Regions from separate parts of the Pectobacterium versatile genome, predicted to be linked through region 1. Evidence: predicted binding sites of a transcription regulator. Region 1 holds the regulator's gene; each other region holds the start of a gene.

The links. Region 1 encodes PurR, which represses purine synthesis genes. Its sites were predicted from a motif close to CANGCAAACGTTTGCNTG; they were not measured.
Region 2: the regulator PurR is predicted to act here: its motif matches at 2,397-2,414, upstream of cvpA (colicin V production protein).
Region 3: the regulator PurR is predicted to act here: its motif matches at 1,179-1,196, upstream of purT (formate-dependent phosphoribosylglycinamide formyltransferase).
Region 4: the regulator PurR is predicted to act here: its motif matches at 2,218-2,235, upstream of pyrD (quinone-dependent dihydroorotate dehydrogenase).

The regions. Positions count from the first base shown of each region.
Region 1 is NZ_CP034276.1:2,880,854-2,884,388, reverse strand. It holds gene EIP93_RS13005 (riboflavin synthase) at 1-225, shown strand, start outside; gene cfa (cyclopropane fatty acyl phospholipid synthase) at 289-1,440, opposite strand; gene purR (HTH-type transcriptional repressor PurR) at 1,772-2,797, opposite strand; gene cydH (cytochrome bd-I oxidase subunit CydH) at 3,189-3,278, shown strand; gene EIP93_RS12985 (C40 family peptidase) at 3,380-3,535, opposite strand, start outside.
Region 2 is NZ_CP034276.1:3,335,235-3,338,769, reverse strand. It holds gene accD (acetyl-CoA carboxylase, carboxyltransferase subunit beta) at 1-24, shown strand, start outside; gene folC (bifunctional tetrahydrofolate synthase/dihydrofolate synthase) at 130-1,398, shown strand; gene dedD (cell division protein DedD) at 1,388-2,155, shown strand; gene cvpA (colicin V production protein) at 2,488-2,988, shown strand; gene purF (amidophosphoribosyltransferase) at 3,010-3,535, shown strand, end outside.
Region 3 is NZ_CP034276.1:2,295,801-2,299,335, forward strand. It holds gene purT (formate-dependent phosphoribosylglycinamide formyltransferase) at 1-1,136, opposite strand, end outside; gene EIP93_RS10385 (S9 family peptidase) at 1,337-3,388, shown strand.
Region 4 is NZ_CP034276.1:2,241,229-2,244,763, reverse strand. It holds gene EIP93_RS10155 (YcbX family protein) at 1-82, shown strand, start outside; gene EIP93_RS10150 (cell division protein ZapC) at 144-731, opposite strand; gene pyrD (quinone-dependent dihydroorotate dehydrogenase) at 933-1,943, opposite strand; gene pepN (aminopeptidase N) at 2,312-3,535, opposite strand, start outside.

The DNA.
Region 1 (3,535 bases):
GGCTTTGTTGGGATTGATGGCATCAGCCTAACGGTGGGGGAAGTCACTCGCGGGCGCTTCTGCGTGCATTTAATTCCAGAAACGCTGAACCGCACCACGCTGGGCCAGAAACGTCTGGGGAATCGCATCAATATCGAAATCGATCCGCAGACACAGGCCGTGGTGGATACCGTCGAGCGAGTGTTAGCCAGCAAGCAGGCGAGCGAACTCGGCAAGGAAGAGTAATTCCTACGTTGCAGATTCTAGTAAATCGGACGGCGTTTCTACCGTCCGGCTTTCTCTTTTCTGTCAGCGCGCAACGCGCAATCCACCGTCGATCCCATCCGTGCTGAACACGACCTGCCAGAGCTGAAGTTTTCTTGCTCTGAAGGCCCCTGCACAAAAGTTAAGATAGTAGCTGAACATCCGGCGGAAGCGGGCCGTATAGCGTGTGGAAAGCGGTGGCGAGTTCTGCTGAAAGCGAGCGTGCCAGGCCATTAATGTACGATCGTAATCAGACCCGAAATTATGCCAGTCTTCCATCACCAGGTAAGGCTCACTCGCCTGCGCAATATGCTGTATGGAAGGAATGCAGCCATTGGGGAAGATGTATTTATGAATCCAGGGATCGATATGCGGGTTGGTCTTATTAGCCCCGATGGTATGTAGCAGAAACAGTCCATCGGGTTTTAGATTACGCCGTACGACGCGGAAATAATTGTCATAGTTGCGCGGCCCGACATGTTCAAACATGCCAACTGACACCACGCGATCAAATTGCCGATCGAGATCGCGGTAATCCTGTAATTCAATGGTGACGTTCAGATCCTGACAGCGCTGCTGTGCCAGCATTTGCTGCTCTCTGGAAATAGTGACGCCGTAAACTGAAACGCCGTAGTGGCGTGCCGCGAACTCGGCAAGTCCGCCCCAACCACAGCCGATATCCAGCAGCGTCATTCCTGATTTGAGCTGGAGCTTTTCGCAGATCATGGTGAGTTTATCTTCCTGCGCCTGTTCCAGCGTCTGTGCCTGTTTCCAATAAGCGCAGGAGTATTGCATGTAAGGATCTAGCATCAGGGTAAAGAGATCATTACCTAAATCGTAATGCGCTTTACCGACAACCTGAGCGCGTCGGCGGGATTGCAAATTCGTGATGCGGGAGAGGGCGACACGCGTCAGGTCGTGCAGGCGGCGGGGCAGTTGAGTATCCAGCCCTGCGCGCAGAACGCGATGGGAAAACATATCCAGCCGTTCACAGTCCCACCATTCGTCCATGTAGCTTTCTCCCAGCCCTAGGGATCCCTCACGCAGGATACGCTTAAAGAAGTTGGGGTTGATCACGCGGATGTCAAAAGGGCGAGTGCCGTTGATGGTGATATCCGCGGTGGCTAACATGTCCTGTACGATGTGGAACCAGGGTGCGGTCTCATCATCCCATTCTTCTGTATAAGGCAAACCCATCATGTCTCCTTAACTTTTCACATGTAAAAGTATCGTAAAACACACCTGGACAACACTTATCACAGCCGAGGTATCGGCTGTCACCAGAGAAAATGAAACACGGTATTATACCCGTCATACTTCAAGCCGCATGTACGTTGGCTACGTTCACTCACCCGAATCACTTACTTGAGTAAGCTCATCGGGATTCCCTCGCTTGCCGCCTTCATGCAACTCGAATTATTTAGGGTATAGAATTATAACGGCTTCAGCCAGCCTACAAGAGAATTGGCTGAAGCAGAGAGAGGAAGCAGGCAGGAATAAGAAAATCGTCTGTACAGAATAGCGGCGGCTAGCGGCGATAGTCGAGGTAGGGGCCGTCTGCCACCGAGCGACGTTCAATCAGCGTCGGGTGTACTTCAATGACGTGCGCATCTTCTCGTTTACTGGTAATGCGATCCAGAAGCATAGAGAACGCGGACTGGCCCAGACGCTCCTTTGGCTGGTGGATGGTGGTCAGCGCAGGCGTAAAGAAGCGTGCGTGGCGCACGTTGTCATAACCGATCACCGAAATGTCCTGCGGTACGCGCAGACCCAGTTCATCAGCCGCACAGATAGCCCCCATCGCCATAATATCGCCACCGCAGAATACGGCTGTAGGTCGCTGTTTCTGTGCGAGAATTTGATGCATGGCTTTGTAGCCGGATTCCGGTTCGAAATCGCCCCGAACCACCCATTCGTCGCGTACGGTGATGTCGGCTTCCTTCAGCGCTTTCAAAAAACCGAGGTAGCGTCCGCTGCCGGTGTTGCGTTCTTGAGTACCGGGGATGGCGCCGATATCGCGATGGCCGCGTTCAATCAGGTAGCGACCTGCCATATAACCACCTTCAAAGGCGTTATCGATAATCGTATCGGTAAAATCGCTGTGCATCTGTCCCCAGTCCATCACGACCATCGGAATGCTGCGATAATCTTCCAGCATGCCTAATAACTCGGGTGGGTATTCGGCGCACATCACCAACAGGCCGTCGACGCGTTTTTGCGCCAGCATGGAAAGATAGGCGCGTTGCTTGCCGATGTCGTTATGCGAATTACATAGCACCAGCGTGTAGCCTTTGGCATAGCAGCTGTTTTCAACGGCTTCAATGATCTCGGCGAAATAGGGGGCTTCGCTGGAAGTAGCCAGCAAGCCGATAGATTTAGTGTGATTAACTTTGAGGCTGCGGGCGACGGCGCTGGGTGAATAGTGCAATTCTTTGATTGCTGCCCTGACGGCTGCCTTAGTCTCTTCGGCGACGAAACGTGTTTTATTGATCACGTGCGATACGGTTGTGGTGGAAACGCCAGCACGTTTTGCCACATCTTTAATCGTTGCCATCTAAAAATGACTCCTGAACTTACCTGTTACAGACGTAAGTATATTGTTAATCGTTTGCCTACGTTTAATGTTCTTCTTCTAAGCTAAAAAACAGGATTTCAGAAGGAGAATGCCGAATGTTATACCGAAGGGATCTGGGTTGACGTTTTTCGACTGATACGCAGCGCTTTCATAAACAGCGGATTGTGTCCGATTTATCATGAAAGTGAAAGGGCTAATTTATACTATTAGTGATGCATTCGTCCGAGATTTTTCGCTAGAATTATGAAAGAATCGTAATAACCCTATTATTTGTAGCTTTAACTACCTAAACGCGGATTTGGCTGTGAAGGGGGGGGCTTTTTAGACGAAGCTTTCAGATAAAATTTGTTCGCTAATTAAGGAGTATTTTATGGATACAGATCTGAAGATGTCTTTGCTGACAACCATTGGTTCGTTGGCTGTGATCATCGTGTTTAGTTTTACAGCGGTGCTGAACTAACCGAACGATGATTTTGTGCGGGTTAGGTATTCAGACACGTTGATGTTACATAAAACGTGTCTGAATCGTTTCTGTTCGACGTATGTAATCTATTATCACTCTTAACGAATCGTCTGCGGTGTGACCACGCGACGCGCGCCAACGTAGTGCTCCTGCCAATAATCTTCACTCAACTTGCTGATACGAATATCTGACCCTGTCCGCGGCGACTGAATAAATTTCCCTTCACCCAGATAAACCCCGACGTGATCGGCTGC
Region 2 (3,535 bases), 450 kb from region 1:
GAATCATCACAGGATGACGCATAATTGACATGATGGGCAGGACGTGTGGTACTCGACCACGTCGTTCTCGACCGAGTAGCAATACGCACGCTCTGCCCGCAATGAACCGTAAGCTAGTGAACGGGACTCATGGATACTCTTCAAATACCTCAAGCCACGTCACCTTTGGTCACGTGGCTTCATTATCTTGAGCACCTGCACGCTCAGGCCATTGATTTAGGCCTGGATCGCGTTAAGCAGGTTGCCGAACATCTTCAACTGCTCCAGCCTGCCGCCACGATCTTCACCGTCGCGGGGACAAACGGCAAAGGAACGACCTGCTGTACGCTGGAGTCCATTCTGTTAGCCGCCGGGCTGCGGGTGGGGGTGTACAGTTCTCCCCATCTTGTTCGCTATACCGAGCGAGTGCGTATTCAGGGCAAAGAATTGCCTGAAGCTCTGCATACTCAGGCGTTTGCGGATATCGAAGCGGGAAGAGGGGCGGTATCGCTCACCTATTTTGAATTCGGTACGCTGTCGGCGCTGCAACTCTTTAAGCAGGCGAATCTGGATGTCGTTATTCTGGAAGTAGGGCTAGGCGGGCGGTTGGATGCCACCAATATTGTGGATGCGGATGTATCCGTGGTAACCAGTATCGCGATCGACCATACCGATTGGTTAGGTAACGATCGGGAAAGCATTGGTCGCGAGAAAGCCGGGATATTCCGGCAGGGTAGACCAGCCGTTGTCGGCGAACCGGATATGCCAGGAACGATTGCCGACGTTGCCGCTGAGAAAGGCGCGCAACTGCGCCGCCGTGGTCGCGATTGGGAATATTCAATGCAGCGCGAGACGTGGAGCTGGCAGGATAAGCAGCGCGAGCTGTCACGGTTGCCGTTACCCAGCGTACCGTTAGCCAATGCCGCCACGGCTCTGGCTGCATTGCACTATTCTTCACTCAACGTGAGTGAAGAGGCAATTCGACAAGGCTTGCAGCACGCGGCATTACCCGGTCGTTTCCAGACCGTGCAGGCGTCACCGCGATTGATTCTTGATGTTGCGCACAACCCTCATGCGGCGGCGTATTTGGCAAACCGTTTGGCCGGGCTGCCGAAAAGCGGAAAAGTGCGGGCTGTCGTTGGCATGCTGTCGGATAAAGACATCGCCGGTACGCTGGCCCACTTAACACCCGTAGTGGATGAGTGGTATTGCGCACCGCTGGAAGGGCCGCGTGGCGCAACGGCGCAGCAGATTGCTGAGCACCTGACGCGCAGCCAATCGTTCCCCGATGTCGTTACCGCCTGGCAGCAGGCGATGTCCGAGGCGACGGCGCAGGATATCGTCATTGTGTGTGGATCTTTTCATACGGTAGCGCATGTGATGGAAGCGCTGGATGAGGAGAAGGCGAATGGCGAGTAAATTTCAGAATCGGCTGGTCGGTACGGTTATTCTGGTCGCGCTGGGCGTGATCGTCTTACCCGGCCTGCTGGACGGCAAGAAAAAGCACTACGAAGACGAGTTTGCATCGATTCCGCTGATCCCCAAACCGGGTGACAGCAATGAGATGGAAGCGCTGCCTGCGCTGAATCCGTCGTTGCCGAGTCAGCCACCGGAAGGGGCGGAAGCGGCGATGCAAAACAGCGCGGAAGCCGAAGCGAGATCGTCTACACCATCCACAACGACAGCACCTGAAACCACGACGCAGGCGCCGCCATCGTCCCATTCTGGCACGAATACGCCAGCCATGACGGCACCGCCAGTGGTGGTTGAACGTCCGCCGGTTCAGACGCCCGCGCCAGTGACGCCGAAGCCTCAGCCAAAACCTGAGGTGAAGCCAGAAGTGAAACCAGAGGTGAAACCGAAGCCAGAGCCTAAACCGGAACCCAAACCGGAAGTGAAGCCTGAAACGCAGCCGACGCAGCAAGCGCCTGTCGGACAGGCCTATATTGTGCAGCTTGGTGCGCTGAAAAACGCGGATAAGGTGAACGAGATTGTCGCTAAGCTTCGTCTCTCCGGCTACCGCGCGTATACCGTGCCATCAACGCCGGTTTCGGGTGAAATCACCCGTATTTACGTGGGGCCGGATGCCTCGAAGCAGAAGCTGGAGTCTTCACTGGGCGAGTTGAAACAGCTCAGTGGGCTAAGCGGGCAGGTGCGAGCACATTCCGTTCGTTAAGGTCGTCGAGCGTGATGATTACGTGATGGATGGTTCGCAGTCGGCCACGTAAAGCAGTCGATCACGTAAATAAGCAAAAGCAGGCCGCGGGGATGAGGTTCACACCGGTGATACGTCGCCCCGCATCTGTTTTAAGATGCCTGCTGTGAGTTTTGAGATGCCGATAGTTAATAGAATCAGGCATGACGTCTTGTCGGTTTTTTCGCCTGATTATCTATCGATGAAATCGGCGGAAATACGCTACGCAAACGTTTTCTTTTTCTGTTAGAATGCGCCGCGAACAGGATGACGTAGCGGCTTATCGGTAGCATCGTTCATTATTAGGATAGTTCATGGTTTGGGTTGATTACGTCATTATTGGCATCATTGGATTTTCGGCTCTGGTTAGCCTGATCCGGGGGTTTGTTCGCGAAGCGCTGTCGTTAGTAACCTGGGGATGTGCTTTTTTTGTCGCCAGCCATTACTACGCTTACCTCGCGGTCTACTTCACCCGTTTTGATGATGAGCTGGTGCGTAACGGCATTGCGATTGCCATTCTGTTTATTGCAACGTTGATTGTGGGAGCTATCGTCAACTATGTGATTAGTTCACTGGTTGAACGTACCGGATTATCCGGCACCGATCGCGTTCTGGGCATCTGTTTTGGTGCGCTGCGCGGAGTGCTGATCGTTTCCGCACTGCTATTCTTTCTGGATACGTTCACCGGTTTTTCACAAAGTGATGACTGGAAGCAATCCCAGTTAATCCCGCAGTTCAGTTATATTATCAGGTGGTTTTTTGACTACCTGCAAAGCACGTCAAGTTTCTTGCCGCAGCATTTACCGCTGCGGTAGCGCTGATGAGGAAAAGACACCATGTGCGGTATTGTCGGTATCGCCGGTTTTACACCGGTCAACCAGTCGATTTATGACGCGTTAACGGTGTTGCAACACCGTGGGCAGGATGCTGCGGGTATTGTGACCATCGATGCCTTTAATTGTTTTCGCCTGCGTAAGGCCAATGGCCTGGTGAAAGATGTGTTTGAAGCGCGGCACATGCAACGCTTACAGGGCAACATGGGGCTTGGCCATGTGCGTTATCCGACCGCTGGCAGTTCCAGCGCCTCGGAAGCACAGCCTTTCTATGTTAACTCTCCGTTCGGCATCACGCTGGCTCACAACGGTAACCTGACTAACGCCCACGAACTGCGTAAAAAGCTGTTCGAGCAGGAGCGCCGTCACGTTAACACCACGTCTGATTCTGAAATTCTGCTGAATATTTTCGCCAGAGAGCTGGACCGTTTCCAACACTACCCGCTGGAAGCCGATAATATTTTTGCGGCCGTTGCCGCAACGCACCAGCAAATTCGCGGTGCTTATGCCTGTGTTGGCATGATTATTG
Region 3 (3,535 bases), 590 kb from region 1:
GTCACTGCATCAGCCGTGGTTTCCGCACTGGCTAATGCGACACCCATACGGCGCTTACCGCTGATATCGGGTTTTCCAAACAGGCGAATTTGCGTATGAGGGAGCAGTGCGTTTTCCAGCCCCTGATAACGGACGTTGTTGCTATCCAGTTCCGGTAAAATCACGGCGGAAGCCGATGCGCCATACTGACGAACCGCGCCAATGGGCAGCCCCAGGAAAGCACGAACGTGCAGCGCAAACTCGGACAGATCCTGAGAAATCATCGTCACCATGCCGGTATCGTGCGGGCGAGGGGAGACTTCACTGAAAATAACCTCATCGCCGCAGACGAACAGCTCAACGCCGAACAGGCCATAGCCGCCGAGCGCTTTCACGACATCGCTGGCCATCTTCTGTGCGCGTTCCTGTGCCAGCGCACTCATCTGCTGTGGCTGCCAGGATTCACGATAGTCGCCGTCTTCCTGTCGATGACCGATTGGCGCACAGAAATGAATGCCGTCAACCGCATGGATGGTGAGCAGAGTGATTTCGAAATCAAAATTAACCAGCCCTTCCACGATGACGCGGCCGCCGCCTGCACGTCCCCCCTGCTGGGCGTAGCTCCACGCCTGATCTAACTGCTCCGCAGAGCGAATCAGGCTTTGCCCTTTGCCAGAAGAACTCATGACCGGTTTAACAATACAAGGATAGCCAATCGCATCTACCGCCTGACGGAAGTTCTCTTCGCTGTCGGCAAAACGGTAGGTGGAAGTGGGAACGCCGAGTGTTTCGGCAGCTAGACGACGGATACCTTCACGGTTCATCGTCAGGCGTGTGGCTTCGGCACAAGGAACAACATGGTGACCCTGTTTTTCCAGCGTCACCAGCATGTCGGTTGCGATGGCTTCAATTTCCGGCACGATGTAATCAGGGCGTTCGGCTTCAACCAACGCTTTTAGTGCGTCGCCATCCAACATATTGATGACGTGGCTGCGATGCGCAACCTGCATTGCGGGGGCATCAGCATAGCGATCGACCGCAATCACTTCGATTCCCAGGCGCTGACACTCAATCGCCACTTCTTTGCCTAATTCACCGGAGCCAAGCAGCATCACTCGTGTGGCATCCGCACGCAGGGCGGTTCCAATCGTTAACATAACCTTATACCTGATCGGGTTGTGAAAAATGGCCGCAGTATAAACGAAAACGTTTGCGTGCGCATTAAAGAGGGCGTGCAGTGGAAGGCGATGTGCAAAAGCGCACCAAGAGACAAGGACGTGGCTTGGCATTGCCTAGCAATCGTGCCACTCTTCTTGCAAAGCGAAAATTTTATGTCAAGACAACGAGATCCGACGCCATGAAGACACCGCAAGCTGAAAAAAGACCCCACGCACTAAGTACGCATGGCGATACGCGTATCGACAATTATTACTGGCTGCGTGATGACCAGCGTACCGATCCGCAGGTGTTGGACTATCTGAAGCAGGAAAACGCCTATAGCGAAGCCGTCATGGCACCTCATGACGCACGCAAACGGTCGCTGTATGACGAAATGGTCAAACGGATTCCGTCGACGGATATGTCTGTGCCGTATGTCAGAAAAGGCTATCGCTACCAAAGTCGCTATGAGCAGGGTAAAGAGTATGCCATCTATCTGCGTCAACCTGAGCAGGCAACAGACGCATGGGAAACGCTGCTGGATGGGAATCAACGTGCGGAAGGGCATGAGTTTTATAGTCTCGGCACGCTTGAGGTTAGCCCTGATAACACGCTGCTGGCGCTCTCGGAGGACTTTTTATCCCGTCGACAGTACACGCTTCGTTTTCGCGATCTGAACAGCGGCGAATGGCTACCGGATGTGATCGAAAATGTGACCGCAGGGGCGGAATGGTCGGCGGATTCAACGGTTCTGTATTACGTGCGCAAACATGAGAAAACGCTGTTGCCGTATCAGGTCTATCGCCACCGTCTGGGGAGCGATCCGGCGTTGGATGAGCTGGTCTATGAAGAGAAAGACGATACCTATTACGTTAGCCTGAACAAAACGACATCAGAGCACTACATCACCATTTATCTCAGTAGCACTACGACGAGTGAGGTGTTGTTGCTCGATGTGACGCGCCCAGATGCGTTGCCACAGGTATGCATCCCACGTAGAAAAGATCATGAATATGGCATCGATCACTATCAGGACTCGTTTTATCTGCGTTCCAATCGAGAAGGTAAAAATTTTGGCCTCTACCGTTCAGATAAGCCCGATGAGCAAACGCTGGAAACGCTGATTGCGCCATGTGAAAACCGTGTGCTGGAGAGCTTTGAGCTGTTCCGTGATTGGCTGGTGGTTGAAGAAAGGGAACGCGGTTTGACCAGCTTACGCCAGATTCACTGGCATACACAGGAAGAAAAAGCGATCACCTTTAATGATGCGAGCTATGTGACGTGGCTGTCGTACAACCCTACGCCAGAAACGGCATTGATGCGGTATGGCTATTCATCAATGACAACGCCTAGCACGCTGTATGAATTGAATCTGGATACGGGGGAACAGCAGTTACTTAAACAAGCCGAAGTGAAGGATTTCTCCCCAGACAATTACCGGAGCGAACGCTTGTGGATCACGGTTCGAGATGGCGTCGATGTGCCCGTTTCCCTCGTTTATCATCGCGACCATTTCAGCCCTGGTAAGAACCCGATACTGGTCTATGGCTATGGCGCTTATAGCCATAGTATGGATCCCGATTTTAGCGTTAGCCGTCTGAGCTTGCTGGACAGAGGGTTTGTCTTTGCCTTAACGCACATTCGCGGTGGCGGTGAGCTAGGTCAACAGTGGTACGACGATGGTCGTCTGCTCAATAAAATGCATTCCTTCACCGACTTCATCGATGTGTCTCAGGCATTGATAGAAAAAGGTTATGGCGATAGGAACAATATGTTCGCCATGGGGGGCAGTGCGGGCGGACTACTGATGGGCGCGGTAGTGAACATGGCTCCCGATCTATTTAAGGGCGTTGTTGCTCAGGTTCCATTCGTTGATGTGCTGACGACAATGCTGGATGAGTCTATTCCGTTGACGACCGGAGAGTATGACGAGTGGGGCGATCCGAATGAAAAAATCTATTATGACTACATCAAACAATACAGCCCCTATGATGGCATTACCGCGCAACGCTATCCGCATTTACTGGTAACGACTGGGTTACACGACTCTCAGGTTCAGTATTGGGAACCTGCGAAGTGGGTGGCGAAATTGCGGGAAGTCAAAATGGACGATCGTTTGGTGCTGCTATACACCGATATGGATGCGGGGCACGGCGGAAAATCCGGTCGTTTCAAACGGTACGATGATATTGCGTTGGAATATGCTTTTCTGCTGATGGTGCTTGAAATGGCTGAGGACGGTCACGAATAAGGGCTAGCAACTGCGGTTATGAGGGTAAACCCGTCTTCGGGTTTACCCTATCAGCATGGCATATTACTTAGGTAATATCAGTACTCAGGTAATATCAGCCTGTGGTTTCTTCGCCTTTTTATCGGCACGTTTTTCGGCTGCCGTTTT
Region 4 (3,535 bases), 640 kb from region 1:
ACTGAAGCAAAGTGCCATCAGGGAAAACGGCGAGATTCTTAGCTGTAGCTGTATTCCGCAGAGTGACCTGCATTTGCAATAGAAAAGCATCTGCAATAGTCGAAGAAAAGCCAGCACGTATGCAGCTTAAAGTATGACGGGGTTTAGACGACCTTGGCGTACTCAAATGCCGACGTGCCTTCACCCAACGCGGTTTCCCACTCAGCTCTATTCTGAACGACGGCAGGCATTAGCCTGTCGTGCATGATTTTTATGGCGTCGCCCAGCCCCATGGTCTTTCCACTTAATGACAGTTGTTCTTGCGCCAGCAGACAGAGACAGGCTTTATCCCCTGCTTCCGCCACCAGAAAACAGGCCGTTTCATGGGTTTCAGTGAGCTGTACCTGTACAACATCACCCGCCTGCGGCGAATACGTTACGGCATCCGGCTGTTGGATGAAGTGCCAGCTTTTTGGCATAAGCGGTTTTAAGAATCGGCTTGCGACCAACGCATTCAGAACTAATTCGCCTTGAAGGTCACGATGCAGCGCCGCTTTCTGACATTTGTCGTTATAGGTAAAAAATAGCGCAGCATCGTCAACACAGAATGCACATTCATTAAATGCATCCGGCGTTAGCATTTTAGATGGAAAACGAGAACGGAATAACATGCCGTTAGCCAAATCCAACATCAGGCGATCGTGTTCGGTATCAAAATACCAGCGCCAGTTATCGTCAGGTTTTAACTTCATATTATTTACCCTTCGCCTTCACAGTAGAAATATCAGAAATGGCTGATTGTGTTTTCTCACATTGCAATAATCGTTCATCGTCATAAACGTTGCGGTAAGACGATCAGACATCGGTTGATAGATTATTTACGCAAACGGATAAAATATAGACTAGCTGGGGGGATAAATAAACCCCCAGCTAAAAATGAAAGGCATTTCGGATTAAATATGTGTAACGATATCTTTAATCAAGCGAGGACCGTGGAAAATAAAGCCTGAATATATCTGTACCAGCGACGCACCAGCCGCCATTTTTTCGCGTGCGGCAACCAAAGAATCAATTCCGCCAACGCCAATAATTGGTAAACGCCCTGCTAATTCCTGTGACAAACGGCGGATAATTTCCGTGCTGCTTGTCTGCAAAGGACGCCCACTTAATCCTCCGGTTTGCCCGCAGTGGTTTAATCCCTGAATCAGTTTTCTGTCGAGCGTCGTATTGGTGGCAATCACCCCGTCGATGTTATGGCGAACCAAACTGTCGGCAATTTGGATCAATTCTTCTTCAGAAAGATCCGGCGCGATCTTCACCGCCACGGGAACATATTTCTGATGCTTATCTTTTAATTCCGTCTGCTTGTTCTTTATCGCCAGCAAAAGATCGTCCAGCGCTTCACCATATTGCAGGCTGCGTAATCCCGGCGTATTGGGTGACGAAATGTTGATAGCGATATAGCCTGCATGAGGATAAACCTTATCCATGCAGATCAAATAATCGTCTTTACCTTGCTCAACCGGCGTATCTTTATTCTTGCCGATGTTGATCCCTAATACGCCGCCAAAGCGTGTTTTCTTTACATTCTCGACCAGATAATCCACGCCTTTATTATTGAAACCCATCCGGTTGATCAATCCTTCCGCTTCCACTACACGGAATAATCTCGGTTTATCATTACCGGATTGTGGACGCGGCGTTACCGTCCCCACTTCAATAAAACCAAATCCCATTGCGCCTAACGCATCGATACATTCGCCGTCTTTATCTAATCCCGCCGCTAGACCAAGTGGGTTTTTAAAAGATAACCCCATGCAGGTAACCGGTTTAGTAGGAACAGATTGGCGGACGAGAAATTCAAAAGGCGTGTTGGTAATACGGCGTAATTGTTGGAAGGTCAGCTCATGTGCACGCTCTGGATCGAGCTGAAACAGGGCTTTTTTGATAACGGGATAGAACATATTGTCTCCTGAGATCCCTATCGCAAAGGTATCTTGCCTACGCTGGAAGTAAGCAATAGTGGATTAGCGCTTGATAATAACGTCAGTCACGCTGTGGTAAGGGATAGATCGTAAAGACGCTGCAAGTACATCCCTGTAAGCTCGAGCCGCGCCATCCCTGGCGCGGACGCTTTACTCTTCTATCCCCTACCACCGTTATCATTCCGCAAAAAATAATCGTCACAATCTAAGATTATGAATTCACGGTCGGTGATGGTAGTGCCATCTCTGCGGAAAGTAAAACGTTTGCGGAAGTAAGAAATTAGCGCGAGGGAGAATGTCACACGCGGCAAGCTACCGCGTGTGACAGAAGAATCACTGTGGCAGGATTAGTCTTGCAGTGCCTTGCTGATCTTCTCGAACAGATCGCCAGACAGATTTTCCAACGTCTTCAACTGTTCCAGCGCCTGACGCATTTGCGACTGACGTTTAGCATCATAACGTTTCAGGCGGATCAACGGTTCGATCACCCGTGCCGCGACCTGAGGATTGCGGGTATTCAGATCGGTCAGAATCTCCGTCAGGAAACGATAGCCGCTCCCGTCTTCAGCATGGAAAGCCGACGGGTTTGACGCGGCAAATGCCCCCACCAGTGAACGCAGGCGATTAGGGTTGTTCAGGCTGAATGAACGGTGTTGCAGCAGCTCACGCACGCGTGTCAGCACATCGGCTGCCGGGCTGGTCGCTTGCAGCACAAACCATTTATCCATGACCAAGCCATCCTGATGCCAGCGGTTATCAAACTGCGTCAGCAGCTCATCACGAACGGGCAACTGAGCCTCGACCGCCGCCGACAGCGCCGCCAGAGAATCCGTCATGTTATCCGCTTGACGGAACTGCGCCTGCACCAATTTATCCGCCTGATCCGCATCGCTGAATGCCAGATAATGCAGGCAGACGTTGCGCAGCGCGCGTTTGCCCATATCCGCATGTTCGATACGATATTGCGGCGCGTGATTCGCGTGGTATACCGCCAGCCACTCATCCGCCATCTCTTTTGCCATCGTACGCGTCATGCTTTCACGTACGGCAGCGATAGCCGTAGGATCGATGATGTCAAACAACTCGGCAATCTCGTTTTCGCTCGGCAATGTCAGAATCTGAGAAGCCAGCATCGGATCCAGTTTCTCATCCAGCAACACGCCACGGAAAGCATCGACAACATGCATCGGTACAGAAAGCGGTTGTTTCTGCTGATAGCGAGAAACGTTCAGACGGATATAGTTAGCCAGCAGGCTCTGTGCCGCATCCCAACGCGAAAAAGCATTGCTCGCGTGGCGCATCAGGAACGTCAGCTGTTCATCGCTCCAGGCATAGTTCAGTTTTACCGGCGCAGAGAACTCACGTAATAAAGAAGGAATCGGGCGGCAAGGCACCTGATCGAAAATGAACGTCTGTTCGGATTCGGTCACATTAAGCACCGACGCCAGTAGTTGACCGTCTTTCTGTAGCGGAATGACCTGCCCTTGTGGGTCGTACAGTTCGATATCCAACGGAATATGCAGCGGCAACTTAGGCTGCTTGTCGGCACCGATCGGCGTCTTTTGGCTCAC